DNA from 2 places in the Hungatella sp. L36 genome. Region 2 is predicted to be linked to the other one. Evidence: a T-box and tRNA genes for the amino acid it is inferred to sense, from the RefSeq annotation. Region 2 holds a T-box; the other holds one or more tRNA genes.
What was found. The T-box of region 2 lies ahead of H8S80_RS22480 (proline--tRNA ligase). A T-box ahead of a tRNA ligase gene usually reads a tRNA of that ligase, here a tRNA-Pro.

Region 1: it has a tRNA-Pro gene. The T-box ahead of H8S80_RS22480 (proline--tRNA ligase) is inferred to sense a tRNA for this amino acid. The anticodon was not compared.

The regions. Positions count from the first base shown of each region.
Region 1 is NZ_JACOPC010000002.1:158,410-166,357, reverse strand. Features, by position in the region: gene H8S80_RS06355 (DNA gyrase/topoisomerase IV subunit B) at 1-38, opposite strand, end outside; tRNA gene H8S80_RS06350 (tRNA-Gly) at 186-256, shown strand; gene H8S80_RS06345 (hypothetical protein) at 436-1,068, opposite strand; tRNA gene H8S80_RS06340 (tRNA-Thr) at 1,130-1,202, opposite strand; gene H8S80_RS06335 (acylphosphatase) at 1,405-1,683, shown strand; gene H8S80_RS06330 (hypothetical protein) at 1,751-1,918, shown strand; gene H8S80_RS06325 (bacteriohemerythrin) at 1,926-2,342, opposite strand; gene H8S80_RS06320 (hypothetical protein) at 2,409-2,726, opposite strand; gene H8S80_RS06315 (Y-family DNA polymerase) at 2,739-4,016, opposite strand; gene H8S80_RS06310 (N-acetylmuramoyl-L-alanine amidase family protein) at 4,107-4,994, opposite strand; tRNA gene H8S80_RS06305 (tRNA-Glu) at 5,131-5,202, opposite strand; tRNA gene H8S80_RS06300 (tRNA-Pro) at 5,229-5,302, opposite strand; gene H8S80_RS06295 (heavy-metal-associated domain-containing protein) at 5,388-5,582, opposite strand; gene H8S80_RS06290 (metal-sensing transcriptional repressor) at 5,626-5,931, opposite strand; gene H8S80_RS06285 (heavy metal translocating P-type ATPase) at 5,956-7,948, opposite strand, start outside.
Region 2 is NZ_JACOPC010000011.1:18,911-26,858, reverse strand. Features, by position in the region: gene H8S80_RS22500 (M42 family metallopeptidase) at 1-561, shown strand, start outside; gene guaA (glutamine-hydrolyzing GMP synthase) at 928-2,469, shown strand; gene H8S80_RS22490 (nucleoside phosphorylase) at 2,999-3,787, opposite strand; gene H8S80_RS22485 (TetR/AcrR family transcriptional regulator) at 3,768-4,382, opposite strand; T-box leader at 4,641-4,893, shown strand; gene H8S80_RS22480 (proline--tRNA ligase) at 4,955-6,661, shown strand; gene H8S80_RS22475 (GNAT family N-acetyltransferase) at 6,776-7,303, shown strand; gene H8S80_RS22470 (hypothetical protein) at 7,300-7,626, opposite strand; gene H8S80_RS22465 (hypothetical protein) at 7,661-7,948, shown strand, end outside.

The DNA.
Region 1 (7,948 bases), on a different contig from region 2:
ACGGTAATACTGTCCGCATTATACTGTGTTTTCGCCATGATACTCCTCCACATCTTGTATTGTCTTTTGCTATTATACAATGAAATTCCTGCACTTGGCAAGTTTTTAACACATTTTTTCAAAAAAGTATTGAAATTTATACCAGAGTCGTGCTATAATATATGACGTGTCAGTAAACTGGCTAAGCAGATATAGTTCATTGGTAGAACATCAGCTTCCCAAGCTGAGGAGGCGGGTTCGATTCCCGTTATCTGCTTTTTTTATTGCCCAAATATTGATTTATGGGCATGCATTTTTATTTTCACCACAGGAAAATTTTATGACAAAAAGAGGATTTACGCTCATTCAAATAAGCTGGAAATCCTCTTTTTTTATCAGGGTGTGTTTCACATCCTCTTTGATCTTTAATTATATATCTCCGAAATCTTTCCTTCGTTACTCTTCGCTGCTCCAGTCCACATCGTATTCCTTTTCCAGCGAAAAACTGCTTAACATATGGTCCGTTGGGTCAAATGACATGAAATATTCATAGTCTTCCCCCTTCTGCAGCCACATATAGTCATCGCCGCTGAAATCTGGAAACATCTCTCCAGCCTTCTCCCGGGACATCTCACTGACAGGCACACCGTTAAAGGCGATCCTCTTCAGTTCGCTCTCTTCGCCGCTGACCAGGCTGAATTCCAGACGGGCGATCACTGCGTCTCCCATACGAACAGCCTTTTCATCCGTAACCAGGGAAATATGGGCAAAGATGGAATCCGTAACCCAGATCGATCCGCCGGTATAGTAAGTATTAGGCTCCAGCTCGGCCTCCGGGTCGATCTCATACTGATTGATCTGTTTGTCCTCCGTCATCTCAGACACCGTCACATTCATTCCCTGATCCAAAAGTGTCTGTACCGTGGTCTCACCGACCAGAATCTCTTTCCCGTCTATCGCAACCGGATACAGCACCTGGGCCGGTTCCGCCGACGCGGTCTCCTCTTTTCCGTTCTTCCCGGAACAGCCGGATAACAGCGCCGCTGCCGCAAGCAGGATCATACCTGTTTTAAAAACTCTTTTCATCACTCGCATCCCTCTTCTTTTGTAATAACATAAAAACCCCTGATAAAATCAGGGGTTTACAGTCAGCTCCCGGCCGGACTTGAACCGGCGACCCACGCATTACGAATGCGTTGCGCTACCAACTGCGCTACGGAAGCAGCTTTGTTTGTCAGACTTAACTGTCGGACCTTAGATAGTATATCAGCAAAGGGGAAAAAAATCAACCCTTTTTTTGAAAAAATTGTAAATAGCGAGAACTGTTACAATTGATGTATTAGTTGCAAAAATTAGGGTGAAAAGTTATAATGAATAACAGTAAAAACGTCCCCAAATGACTGGCATTGGATAAAAGGTGATCAGATGAAGGAAAAAGAACCCGTCAGAAAACACATTCTGGTAAGCGGCCGGGTCCAGGGCGTCGGCTTCCGCTACAGGACCTATTATCTCGCCCAGAATCTTGGTCTGACCGGCTGGGTTCAGAACCTGGATGACGGCCGTGTCGAGATGGAGCTTCAGGGTGATGAAGCAGACATGAACCAGCTTTTCCGAAGGCTGGAGCAAAACAGTTTTATCGATATTACGGACTGTGTGGTAAAGCAGATTCCGACGGAACGGGAAAGCAGTTTTCGCGTGCGGTAGCTTCCATATTTTTCCAGCTTCACCTCTCCCATAAAGTTGTATAGTTACCTTATGGGGGTGAATTGAAATGCATAAAAAAGGAGAAAAGGAACTGGCAGATTTATTCGACCACGCCGCTGAAAGCGACGATCCCGTACCACCAGCACCGGACGATGAATTTCAGACGATTCTGGCTGAGATGAAACGCCGGGGGATTGAGCCCCGGATTCGCAGGGAGCTGAAGGAAAAGAAATAGGCGGTCTTTACAGACCGTCTGTTTCTTTTTCCGCGTATCCCGCCACCTCTTTATCCCAGGACATAATGTGGTTCTGAAGCCACTCCTCCACGTTCTTTCTCACAGCCTCCACGAAGGCCTCACTCGGTCCTTCCTCTTCCTCCAGCATGATCCGCAGTTCCTCCACGGCCCGCTTAAATTTTTCATGCTCCCGGTGGTGGGCCGAAAGCTTCGGATACCCGCTCTTTTTCTGGAGCGCTTCCTCCTCGGAAAAATGGTAATCCGTATAATCCAGCAAAAAATCGAGCGTTCCCACCGCGGTTCTCTTTTCCGTTCCCGGAACGCACTCCTCCGCCAGTTTATTCACCCGGCTGATCAGTTCTCTGTGCTGCGTGTCGATCAACTCATTCCCCGTCACCAGACTCCTGTCAAATGTAATGCTCATTCTTTCATTCCTCCTTTTATCATTTTTACTCGTATGCGCCTCAAGCGCACTTTCCCGGTGCTCCGTCTATTCCGGAAGCACCATGACCCATCTTCCCTCTTCCGGATAAAAAATCAGTTTAAACTCCTGGGTCAGCCCGCCGATCACCGCCCGGCAGGCGTATTCCATGGAAGGGATTCCGGAATAATACTTTTCTTCTCCAAAACGGACTGCCACATGGTTTACGGTCTGCATCATCCCATCGTCCCCTTCGAACTTAAAGGACAGGGGCTGGATCGCTCCGGTACTGGTAAACCACGCCTTGCACGCGATTTTGATCTGCCTGCCAGCCAGAAGCCCACTGTCCGCTCTTTCCGCATTTGTCCCTATTCCGAACGCCGACATGTCACCACTCCTTTAAAAAACTTCCTGTCTGCTGTAATCCACCGTGCGCTTCTCCCTTGCGATTCCGCCGCCCATGTGATCATGTACGGCGGCACCCTCCGGATGCTCCGGGAGAAAAGCTGCGCGTTTTACAGCATCGTTGCCGAACCGCCTCCGGATTTCATCGACTGCCTTATCCATTCTCTCCAGCTTTTCGTAATCCATGCGGTCGAAGAGCCCAATCTGCCTGGATTCCTCTGAGGAAACGTGACTTGTATGGATGCCCAGATGGCGGACCGGCGTCTTATCCCACGCCTCGTCAAATGCCCGGCATGCCGCCTCATACAGTTCCCTCGTGATGTTGGTCGGCGTTTCCAGCGAAATCTGATGAGAATGGTATTCGAACAGATAATCCCGGATTCCCACCGCCACCACACCGATTTTAACACCGTCCTTCCTGAGTCTGGCGCCCAGCGTTTCCGCCAGGGACAAGAGGACCAGTTTTGCCGTTTCCGCGTCACAGACGTCAAAGGCCACCGTGGTGGAATTGCCGTATCCCTTATTGGGCGGAGCCTCCGCCTCCACTGCAGATAGATCGACGCCGTTGGCAAAGCCCCAGATCACCTCTCCCTGTTTTCCCAGGTGACGCCTTAAAATATCCGGATCGCTCTGTGCCAGCTCACCGATCGTGGTGATTCCGATCCCCTTGAGCTTCCGGTAGGTCGCACGCCCGATGAAGAAAAGCTCCGACACGGGAAGCGGCCACATCTTCACCGGAATCTGCTCCTTCCACAGCGTGTGGACCCGGTTCGGCTTCTTAAAATCAGAGGCCATCTTTGCCAGAAGCTTATTCTGCGCCACGCCGATGTTCACCGTAAACCCCAGTTCCTGTAAGATCCTCTCCCTTATCGTCTCCGCGGCCACCTCCGGCGGTCCAAACAGCGCCGTGCTCTCCGTCATATCCATATAAGCCTCGTCGATACTGTACTGTTCCACCAGCGGCGTATACTCCTTTAAGAGACGGATCAGTGCATCACTGGATCTCTGATAGAGATTATAATTAGGCGGAACCAATACCAGCTCCGGGCACTTTTTCAAGGCAGAAAACACAGTCTCTCCCGTCTTGATCCCGCATGCCCTGGCAGGAATGGACTTTGCCAGTATAATTCCGTGACGCCTCGTCACATCGCCTCCCACCGCAGAGGAAACCGTCCTCAAATCCAGTCGGCCGCCCAAATGCTTCATCCGGTAGACTGCTTCCCAGGAAAGAAACGCCGAATTCACATCCACATGAAATATGGTGCGTTCCATCAATCATCACCTCAATACTATTGTATCGAATATATGTTCGATTGTAAATGGAAAGTAAAGGAAGCTGTCACAGCTTCCCCTACCGTCGTTCTATTCCTTTAAAGCGCCTTTTTCATCGGTTTTTAAATGCAGCTCCCCTTCGAACATGGCGCCGTCTTTCTTTGCCCGGTAAAGCTCTCCCTTCCAGATGATCCACTGGTCTCTGGCCATGGCGCCGTCGGTCTTTAAGTAATACCAGATCCCGTCAGAGCCGGTCTTCCAGGTATCGTGCACCATCATGCCCGCGCCGTCAAACCAGTACCACTGATCGCCGTCCTCGTACCAGTCATCGGCCACATAGTTTCCCGAATCTCCGAGATAGAACCGCCACCCGCCGTCCTCCTCCAGCCATCCGGATTTCTTTTCCTGCACAGTGATTCCGTAATACAGGGCGATGGCATCGGCTTCCGCCCTGGCCAGACGGTCCAGATTCGATTCCTTTAAGAGCCATGCGGCTATCTGCGCGTTGGTATGAAAGGAGTGCTCCAGGATGAGCCCTGGAGTCCCTACGGAGGCCGCGCCCCGGAGCACACCGTAATAATCCCCGTTCTGCCCTCTTCTGTGCTCAATTCTGGCAGGCTGTTTCGTCTTCATCACCTTTTCCACACACTGCGCGAGGGCCATTCCGATCCCATCCGCGCTTCCGTTAATGACGCAGTAGGCGGCCGGATAGTCCACCTGATTGTTCACACTGGTTCCCACCGCGTTGGAATGGTCGGACAGGAACAAATCGCATCCTTTCGACTCCGCACCTCTGGCGAAAAGACCCTTGTCCTCATCCTCCCGGCGCCTCGTGGTGATCACTTCGATTCCATACTCTTCCAAATACTTTTTCTGCAGAAGGTGCAGTTTCCATACCATGACAGACTCGTAATACCGATGGTCTGCCGGGCTCTGGTTATACCGGCCCTGATGGCCCGCATCCAAACATATCTTCATATCGCTGCTGACTCCTTTTTAAGCTTATACTACAGGATATGAAACTTTGGGACAGGTGTTGCATCAGGCTCCCGTACCCATAATTTTGTGTGATAACGAAAAAAGCTTCCGGATTTATTTTCCGAAAGCTTTTTTATGACCTATCCGAGAATCGAACTCGGGTTTCCGCCGTGAGAGGGCGGCGTCTTGACCGCTTGACCAATAGGCCACGTATCGAATGTTAACCAAAAATCGTCGAGGCGACAAGATTCGAACTTGCGACCTCTGCGTCCCGAACGCAGCGCTCTACCAAACTGAGCCACGCCTCGATACCTTTGGTAGTATAATATAAAAATGATGGATTGTCAACTATATTTTGGAATTTTTTTAATTTTTTAAAATATAAGAAAAATTCTACTGCTGTTCCACCGCCGTAAAGCCCAGATCATCGAGAATTTCCACTGCTTTTCCGTAGTCCTTCTCTTCCTCGATCACCACGGTCTTGGTCTCTAAATCCACTTTGTGGCCGATTCCCTCGTGATCCAGCCCTTTGTTGATTCTTGATACACATCCGTTACACATCATTTCATCACAGCGATAAGTCTTCATAGTCTTTATCTCCTTTTCTTTTTCATAAATTGCGGTTGGTCAATCACTTCATAACCTTCTGTATCGTCATACACAGCTCATCGACCGCTTCTAAATTGCCGTCCTGAATCTGTTCCACGACACAGCTCTTGATATGGCTCGACAGCAGCACCTTATTGAAGCTGTTAAGTGCCGCCTGAACCGCGGATACCTGTGTTAAGATGTCCACACAGTACCGCTCGTCTTCCACCATGCTCTTGATGCCGCGGATCTGGCCTTCGATCCGGTTTAAGCGGTTCAGTAAGTCCTTTTCCTCCGCGGCCTGACGATGCTTGTGCTTCACCGCACAGTCACATGTGCGTTCCTCCATATCATACCTCCATTCCTTATGCCCCTACAGCTTTACTGTCTTTAAGCGAAGCGCGTTGCTCACCACGCAGACCGAACTCAATGACATGGCAAATCCGGCAAACATCGGATTTAACAGCGGGCCTCCAAATAAGTATAACACACCTGCGGCCACAGGGATACCCAGACTGTTATAGAAAAATGCCCAGAATAAATTCTGTTTGATGTTCCGAATCGTGAGACGGCTTAATTTTACCGCCTTATAGACGTCGCGCAGATCGGATTTCATGAGGACGATATCGCCGGATTCCAAAGCGATGTCGCTTCCTGAACCGATGGCCGTTCCCACATCCGCGGATACAAGCGCCGGAGCGTCGTTGATTCCGTCTCCAACCATCATGACGGTCTTTCCCTGCTTCTGCAAAGACTCCACCACGTTGGCCTTGTCTTCCGGCAGAACTTCTGCGATTACGGTGTCGATATGGGCCTGCCTGCCGATGTAGTCCGCTGTCTTCTGATTGTCTCCCGTCAGCATACACACCGTGATTCCCAGACTCTTTAACTGGTCCACAGCCTCCACGCTGGTCTCCTTAATGGTATCGGCTACACAGATAATGCCCTTTAACGTGCCATCCACCATCAGATACATCGGTGTCTTTCCCTGGTTCGCCATCTGGTGGGCCTGCTCTCTCACGGGATCGCCCATGGATACCTTCATCTGCTCCACCAGTCTTCCATTACCCACGGCCACCTGGCTCGTTCCGATGGATGCGATGATTCCCGCTCCCGTCACGCTCTCAAATTTCTCCGGCATGGCAAGCTCCAGCCCCTGTTCTCTGGCCTTCAGTACGATGGCCTGCCCCAGCGGATGCTCCGACATCTGTTCACAGCCGGCCGCCAGCTTAAGAAGACCGTCGGAGGTCTCCGTCTGATCCAGAACCACGATGTCCGTGACCTTCGGCTTCCCTTCCGTAATCGTACCCGTCTTATCAAATACGACAGTGTCTACCTTATGAGCGGTCTCCAGCGCCTCACCACTCTTGATCAGGATTCCATGGCTGGCTCCCAGACCGGTTCCGACCATGATCGCCGTCGGTGTCGCCAGTCCCAGCGCACACGGGCAGGCAATAACCAGAACCGCCACAAAGATGGTCAGGACAAAAGACAGCTCCTTGCCGCCAAACAGCCACCAGAGGAGCGCCGCAACCAGTGCGATTCCCATGACCGTCGGAACGAAGTATCCCGCAACCTTGTCTGCCAGTTTGGAGATAGGCGCCTTTTTCCCCTGCGCGTCCTCGATCATCTTAATGATCTTGGAAAGCGTGGTATCCCCGCCTGTATGGGTAACCTCCATCTCCATGGCCCCGTTGTAATTCATGCTGCCGCCGATCAGGGTGTCGCCCTCCTGCTTCTCCACAGGGATGCTCTCTCCTGTCAGCATGGACTCATCCACGCTGCTGCTGCCGCCCGCCACGATACCGTCCAGGGGTATCCTGCTGCCCGGCTTGATAAGGACATGCTGTCCCACTCTCACACTGGCCGTTTCCACTTCCCGTTCCGTACCATCCTCATAGAGAATCGCGGTGTCCGGAGCCAGCTCCATCAGCTTTCTGATCGCTTCAGAGGTCTTGCCCTTGCTTCTGCTCTCCATGTATTTGCCCAGCATGACGAGAGTGACGACCACGGCCGCCGACTCGTAATAGAGGTGATGGGCGTTCATCGGATTCACCGGTATCGTAACCGTCATACAGAGGCTGTAGATAAACGCACTGCCGGTGCCGATCGCCACCAGGGAATCCATGTTCGGATTGCCCTTAAACAGCGCCCTTAAACCTACCAGGTAAAACTTCCTTCCCGCAATAAGCACCGGAACCGTGAGTACCAGCTGTGCCAGCGCATAGTTAAAAGGATTTGCCTCCATATGGAGGAAATGCGGAAGCGGCAGTTCAAACGGGAGCATATGCCCCATGGAAATGTACAGAAGCGGAACCGCAAAACAGATGGCCACGATCAGCCGTCTCTTCATCGTGTCGCGCTGC
Region 2 (7,948 bases):
GCATTTGACAACCGCCTGGGATGCTTCTGTATCATAGAAACTATGAAGGCTCTGATGGAGGAGGAAGACCGCCTGGCGGCCAGAGTCGTGGGTGCGTTTGCGGCCCAGGAAGAGGTGGGAACCAGGGGGGCTGTGGTGACTGCTCAGCAGGTGAGGCCTGATCTGGCTATCGTGTTTGAGGGCTCACCTGCCGATGATCCCTATTTCCAGGCGGGAATTGCGCAGGGAGTGATGAGAGGCGGTGTACAAATCCGCCATCTGGATAACAGCTACGTATCGAACCCGGCGTTTATCCGGTACGCGCATGAGGTCGGAGAGAAATTAGGAATTCCCTGTCAGGATGCTGTTCGGAGAGGCGGCAGCACAAACGCAGGGAAGATCAGTCTGACCGGTCAGGCGGTTCCGGTTCTGGTGCTGGGAATTCCTTCCCGATACGTGCACAGCCATTATAACTTCTGTGCGAAATCAGATATTGAGGCGGCCGTATCCATGGCAGTGGAAGTGATCCGCGGCCTGAATGTGGAAAATATGAAGCGGATTTTCAGACAGGACGTGATTTGATAGTATGGTGCCATATGCGTACCTAATCGGGAAAATGTACGCCATGGGCGGAGAAAAGCGTGTCAAACGATTGGATTTTGTGTCAAAGAAACGGGATTTTGAGGAGTGGGAGTCGTTTATTTTTCACAGCTTTTTCTGAGGACGCGAGAAAATACTTGTCAAGGCTTTTCCGATAGAATATAATATCATGGAAAGAGCTGTTGCAGAAATCGGTTAAGATGCATGCAACAGCCTTTCATCTTCATTTGCAATTTTTGTTTTTTATTGCAGGAATGCGGGAATGCTAAAGATAAAGCGGCTTATGTCCGGTTTTTTTCATTTCCGGCGTTCGTGATACCGTACATGATTATTATAGGAGGAATATCCGTGGAAAGAGAAATGATTATTGTTCTGGATTTCGGTGGTCAGTACAACCAGCTGATTGCCAGACGAGTCAGAGAATGCAATGTTTACTGTGAGGTTCATCCATACACACTGGGACTGGATAAGATCAGGGAAATGAATCCGAAGGGAATCATTTTCACCGGAGGCCCTAATAGTGTATACAAGGAGGAGTCCCCGCATTGTGAAAAAGAAATCTTTGAGATGGGAATTCCGATCCTTGGAATCTGTTATGGTTCTCAGTTGATGGCTCATATGCTGGGCGGAAGCGTTGCGACGGCTCCAGTCAGCGAATATGGCAAGACGGAAGTGGATACAGAGGCGGACAGCCGGATCCTCGATTCCGTGAGCCCGAAAACGGTCTGCTGGATGAGCCATACAGATTATATAGAAAAAGCCCCGGAAGGCTTCAAGGTTACCGCTCACACACCGGTCTGCCCGGTGGCAGGCATGGAATGTGAGGAGCGCGGTCTCTATGCGGTTCAGTTCCATCCGGAGGTTATGCACACACAGGAAGGCATGAAGATGCTGTCCAATTTCGTATACAACGTCTGTAAATGTTCCGGGGACTGGAAGATGGATTCCTTCGTTGAATCTTCCATACAGTCTATCCGCGAAAAAGTCGGCAGCGGCAAGGTGCTCTGTGCTCTGTCCGGCGGAGTGGATTCTTCCGTAGCAGCCGTTATGCTGGCGAAAGCAGTTGGAAAACAGCTGACCTGCGTATTTGTAGATCATGGTCTTCTGCGCAAGGATGAAGGCGACGAGGTGGAGGCTGTCTTTGGCCCCAATGGCCCTTATGATTTGAATTTTATCCGCGTCAACGCCCAGGAACGTTTCTATGAGAAACTGAAAGGGGCGGAGGAGCCGGAGCAGAAGAGAAAGATCATAGGAGAAGAGTTTATCCGTGTATTTGAAGATGAAGCAAAGAAGATCGGCACGGTGGATTATTTCGTGCAGGGTACCATTTACCCGGATGTGATCGAGTCAGGACTTGGAAAGTCAGCCGTGATCAAGTCTCACCACAACGTGGGCGGACTTCCGGAGCATGTGGATTTTAAGGAGATCATCGAGCCGCTGCGCCTTCTGTTTAAGGATGAGGTAAGAAAGGCCGGTCTGGAACTTGGAATTCCGGAGTATTTGGTTTACCGCCAGCCGTTCCCGGGCCCGGGCCTGGGCGTGCGTATCATCGGCGAGATCACACCGGACAAGGTAAAAATCGTTCAGGAAGCCGATGCAATCTACCGCGAGGAGATTGCAAAAGCCGGAGTCGATAAGGGACTCGGCCAGTATTTCGCAGCGCTGACGAATATGCGGTCGGTTGGCTGCATGGGTGATGAGAGAACGTACGATTATGCCGTTGTACTGAGAGCTGTGCTTACATCTGATTTTATGACTGCGGAGTCGGCAGAACTTCCGTGGGAGGTCCTGGGAACTGTGACCAGGAGAATTGTCAATGAAGTGAAGGGCGTGAACCGGGTGCTTTATGATTGTACGGGGAAGCCGCCGGCTACGATTGAATTTGAATAATAGATATGTTCCCGGGAACCCAGTAAAATCAAGGGGCCCCGGGATTTTTTGCCCATCCGGTACGAAAACGGTACGCATTATTCCGGAAACTAATACTGTCTTAAAGAAGTCAGGCAGAGCAGAAAAAAGACGATATAATATGCCCAGCTGCGCATTATCCCCATCAGCCTCTATCTAAGTTTGAGGAGCGCTCCCGGAAACGTTAATAGAATGACTATTTACGGAGGCCATTTATATCGTCTGGCTCTGCTTTGGCTCTAGTTATTTGAAAACTAATATATTTTTAAACGTGTATCACTATTTTGTACCGTACAACTTCATTAATCTGTGTTTATGAAAATAGCATACCGGCATTAAAGTCTCAATATGTCGACGCGATCCATATGCCAGCATAATCCAGACACCAGATCAGTAAATCATAAGCTTCCCCTATATCAAAGATTAACCGGAATCGGCACAACCTTATTTCCCATTTCAGATAAATAGAAAATTCTAAAAATAATTTTTCTCTGTCCTAAACCTCACACCATCATTTTACCATATCACCATCCCGATAAAGTGCCAATCCGCACTCTAGAGCCAGCATAAAATATTTCTCAGCACTATCTACTCCATAGTCGGTCAAATCTCTTTGTTCCCATTCCCCATGATCCAGGCTGTCTGCACTATAAAAAAACTGAACAAACGGAATATGCCTGTATTTCGCAGCGGCCAATAAAGCAGAGTATTCCATATCAACGGCGATACAGCCAGCTTCTTTGCGCTCCGTAATTGTGTTCAAGGTTTCCCGGTAGATACCATCCGTTGTCCATATTTTGCCCGCAGTATAAGGGCAGCCACACCTTTCCAGACATTCTGTTAAACGTTTCGTTATTTCCTGGTCCGGGGCAATTTCTTCGCTCGGCGCTAAATAATGGTAACTCGTTCCTTCATCTCGTACTGCCCCGGTAGGGACGATTAAATTGTGCTGGACAGTATCGTCATCCAATACACCGCAGCAGCCGAAGAAAACAAACTTTTTTGCCCCGGAAGCAATTACTTCTTCAAAACAGCTCACACTGGCAGGGGCACCGACTAATGAAAGGTAGAATGCAAACTCCTTTCCTCCATACGTAATTTTATAGACTGGATTTTCTCCATTTGCAGTAATTAAATTAGTAATTACTTCAGCATTGCTTTGAGTAGAAACTCTATCTATAATTCGCTTTGAAAATGTAGATATACAGACTTCCGGGAAATTTTCGACCGGCTTTACCGTATCAGTCGGATTTAAAATAGCACGATCCATTGTACGATTACTATAAAATACTGTTTTCATATGGTATCTCCTCACTTTCTGGTAATAATAAAAGCTTTATTTGCTCAATAATTCTTTTTGGAATATTTGTATCAATATCCATCATGACACCATACATTCTTACTCCCTGGTAGGAAAATACAATCAAATCAAAGATTGCCTCCGGGTTTACCGTCTTAAATTCCTTTCGTTTCATACCGTACTGGATAAAGTCAACCCACATTTTTTTCGAATCGAGATATTGCTGAGTAATGGAATTATCACTTTTGGATATATTCGGATTGCTGAAGAATTCATAGATTGCAATACTTAAAGAGGAACTTTGGTCTAACATTTCTTTTTCGTATCTCGTTAAAACATCACAAAGAATTTCTGCTGCTGATGTACCTTTCTGCATTTTTTCGGAAAATTCGTTTTGCTGATTTCCCATAAGAAAATTTACAATTTCAAGAAAAATTTGTTCGGTACTTTCATAATGGCGATACAGTCCCCCGCGGCTAAGTCCTGTTTTTTCGCAAATATCTTTCATAGTCACATCTTTGTAGCCTTTTTCAGTAAAAAGTTTAAATGCCTCCATACAGATAAGCTGTCTGGTTTGATCTCCCTTAATTCCCATTTTCGGTATTCTCCTTTGCGACATGCATGTCTCTTTTTGTATTATGCGACATATGTGTCGCTTTGTCAATGAGAATTTGTTTTAAATATAAGAAGCAATTAACAGTTTGCCGCTTTTAAAATAGTAATCATACGATTCTAAATAGCAATGACATATCCTGAATAACAATCCGGAATACTTTCATTTCGTACAAAACATAAAACGCCATCAGGTCTTGACACCTCCCTTCATTTGTGCTATTGTGCATATAATCAAATACAAAAAGCGATGATAAGAAATAGTAGGTATTCCGGACTTTACAGAGAGAAAGCGGTTGGTGCAAGCTTTCATTGAAGGAGTAGCGAACCGGTCTTTGAGCTGTGGGCTGAACGGAACGTAGATTTCCCAGTAGGTTTCGCCGGATTCTCCCGTCACAGAGAAAGAGTATCAGGCAGTCTGCCCCGTACTCGCGAGCGCGGATTTATTCCGAATTTAGGTGGTACCACGGACTTTTGTACAGTTCGCCCTAAGCTGATGAGCGTCAGCTTGGGGCGTTTTTTAGTTTGTGGAAAATGAAAAAGGGAGGAAATCATATGAAACTGGAAAAACTTGTAGGGGATCGTTTTAAAGAACGTCCCGCGGACTGTGTCGTGGACAGCCATGCGCTGATGGTCCGCGGCGGCTATATGAAGTATGTGGCAAATGGTATTTATTCGTCGTATACGCCTTTAAAGAGGATTACTCGTAAGATTGAACAGATTATGCGGGAGGAAATGGACGCAATCGATGGGCAGGAGGTACAGTTTCCTGTTGTGATGCCGGCCTCCTTATGGCAGGAGTCCGGCCGGTATGAGAGCATTGGAAAAGAACTGCTCCGGTTTGCCGACCGGGGCGGCAGCCCTCTGGTTCTCGGTATGACCCACGAGGAGGCGGCGGTTCAGCTTGTGAGGGAATATGGACAGAGCTATTTGAAATATCCTTTTATGATCTATCAGATTCAGACAAAATTTCGTGATGAGGCGCGTCCGAGGGCGGGACTGATCCGGGTCCGCGAGTTTACAATGAAGGACGCCTACTCGTTCCACACAAGCCAGGAGGATTTAGAAGCGTATTATGACAGGTGTTATAAGGCCTATGAGCGGATTTATAAGAGGGTGGGAGTTCCTGAGGTCATATCCGTGGCATCGGATTCCGGCATGATGGGCGGCAGCATTTCCCATGAATTTATGCTTTTGACTCCCATCGGAGAGGACTCCATCGCGATCTGCGGGGAGTGCGGATACCGGGCCAATATGGAAGCGGCGGAAACCATTGTGCGCAGTGCCAGGGATGAAATTTCAGATGAACTGACGCTGGTTCATACGCCGGATATACACACGATTGAGGATATCTGTCATTTCCTTGAAACCGGGAAGGAACACTCCTGTAAGGCAGTGGTTTACCAGCGGAATTCTGACGACAGGTATATTGTCCTGTTTATTCGGGGCGATCTGGAAGTAAATGAAACAAAGCTGACCAATTATCTGGGTTATGAGATTCACCCGGCAGTCATCACTGAGGAAAGCGGCCTGACGGCTGGATATATTGGTCCGTACAACTTAAAGGGGGATTTTACGGTTCTGTTTGACCGTTCGCTGGAAGGGGCAAATAATTTATCCTGTGGCGCCAATATCTGTGAATACCACTATACCGGGCTGGATATGAAACGGGATGCGGGCAGCGCAGAATACCATGACTTTGCGAAGATCACCGAAGGCGGAAGCTGTCCTCACTGCGGGAAGGCGGCAATTAAGATTTCACGCGGTATTGAGGTCGGAAATATTTTTCAGTTAGGTACAAAGTATACAAAAGCCATGGATATGACGTATGTGGCAAAGGACGGAAGTATGCAGTATCCGGTGATGGGATGCTACGGGATCGGTGTGGGCCGGCTTGCTGCCGCTGTATGTGAGGCGCACCATGATGAATTTGGACCGATTTGGCCAAAGGAAATTGCACCGTGGCAGATTCATTTATGTGCTGTCCGGCCGGACCATGAAGAAGTCAGAGCGTATGCGGACCGCCTGTATGAGGAATTGCAGAGCAGGGGCGTGGAGGTGATCTATGACGACCGCCAGGTAAGCGCCGGCATCATGTTTTCCGATGCGGATCTGCTGGGAGTTCCGCTGCGAGTCATTGTCAGCCCGAGGAACCTGAAACAGAATATTCTGGAGGTGGCTTCCAGGGATAAGCGCTTTTCAGAGAAAATAGCAATGGAGCATGCGGTGGAAACGTTACTGCAGCTCGTAAATGATCGCTAAAAGGCCTGGTGACTAATCAATACGCTGATAGAGATAGTAAAAAGGGCCTGCGTGTGTTAAAATGAGCGAAACGGTGAAAGGGCTTTATATGGAAGCCCAGGGGAGGAAAATAAGATGAAAACACCTGTATTAGAGACGGAAAGGCTGCTTTTGCGGCCATTTTGCGAAGCAGATGCACAGCGGGTCTTCGATTGCTGGGAAAGCGATCCGGATGTGGCGCGGTATATGTTTTGGAGCAGTCATAATGATGTTGAGAAGACCAGACAGTGGACTGCCTTCGAAGTCTCTCAGATACCATCGGATCAGTGGTACCGCTGGGCCGTGGTGCTTAAAGCGACTGGGGACCTGATCGGAACCGGACTTGTTTATTACGAAGAGGAATACCATTTATTTGAAATAGGTTATAATTTCGGGAAAGAATACTGGGGACATGGATTTGCGACAGAAACGATGGAAGCAATTGTGGATTTTGCAAAGAATGTCCTGAAGGTAAAGGAGCTGGTGGGCAGGTACGCAAAGGAGAATCCGGCGTCGGGCCGTGTGATGGATAAGCTGGGATTCCGGTATTTCAGAGAGATTCCTTATGAGGCGAACGAAGGAAAACACCGTTACAATGGGGTAGAGTGTAGGCTGAAGTTCTAAAAGGATATAAAATCATGAAAAAATATTTGTCCGCTGCAACATTTTATCAGGCTCATCTGTATAGAAGACAGAACGGCTAAGAAAGCTGTTAAAATTCCAAAAACAGAAAGGATAAATATTATGAAAAAAATGATGACTCTAATTATTTGTGCAGTGGTGGCGCTGTCAATCACTGCCTGCGCTTCCAGCGGTACCGCTGCAAAGACTCCAATAACAGAGACAACTGCTATAACAGAGGCAACTGCTATAACAGAGACAACTGCTATAACAGAAATAACTGCTATACCAAAATCAACAACTCCGGCGAATACCAATCCTGACACAATGATTGCCAATCCTTTCGTGGATTGCCAGACTATGGAGACTGCCGCCGAGGTGGCTGGATTTGAGTTTCGCACGCCGGAACAGGTGGAAGGCATCTCAGAAAAAAAGATACAGGCTGTGGATCAGGAGATGATCCAGGTTATCTATTCAGCGGATGAAAATCAGATTTTGATCCGTAAGGCACCGGGAACAAGGAATATAAGTGGGGATTATAACAACTATCAGAAAGAAGAAACCATCACGGTGGATGAAAGGCAGGTGACTTTAAAAGGAAACGATGGCGTCATCTCTCTCGCCACCTGGTCTGCAAACGATTACTCT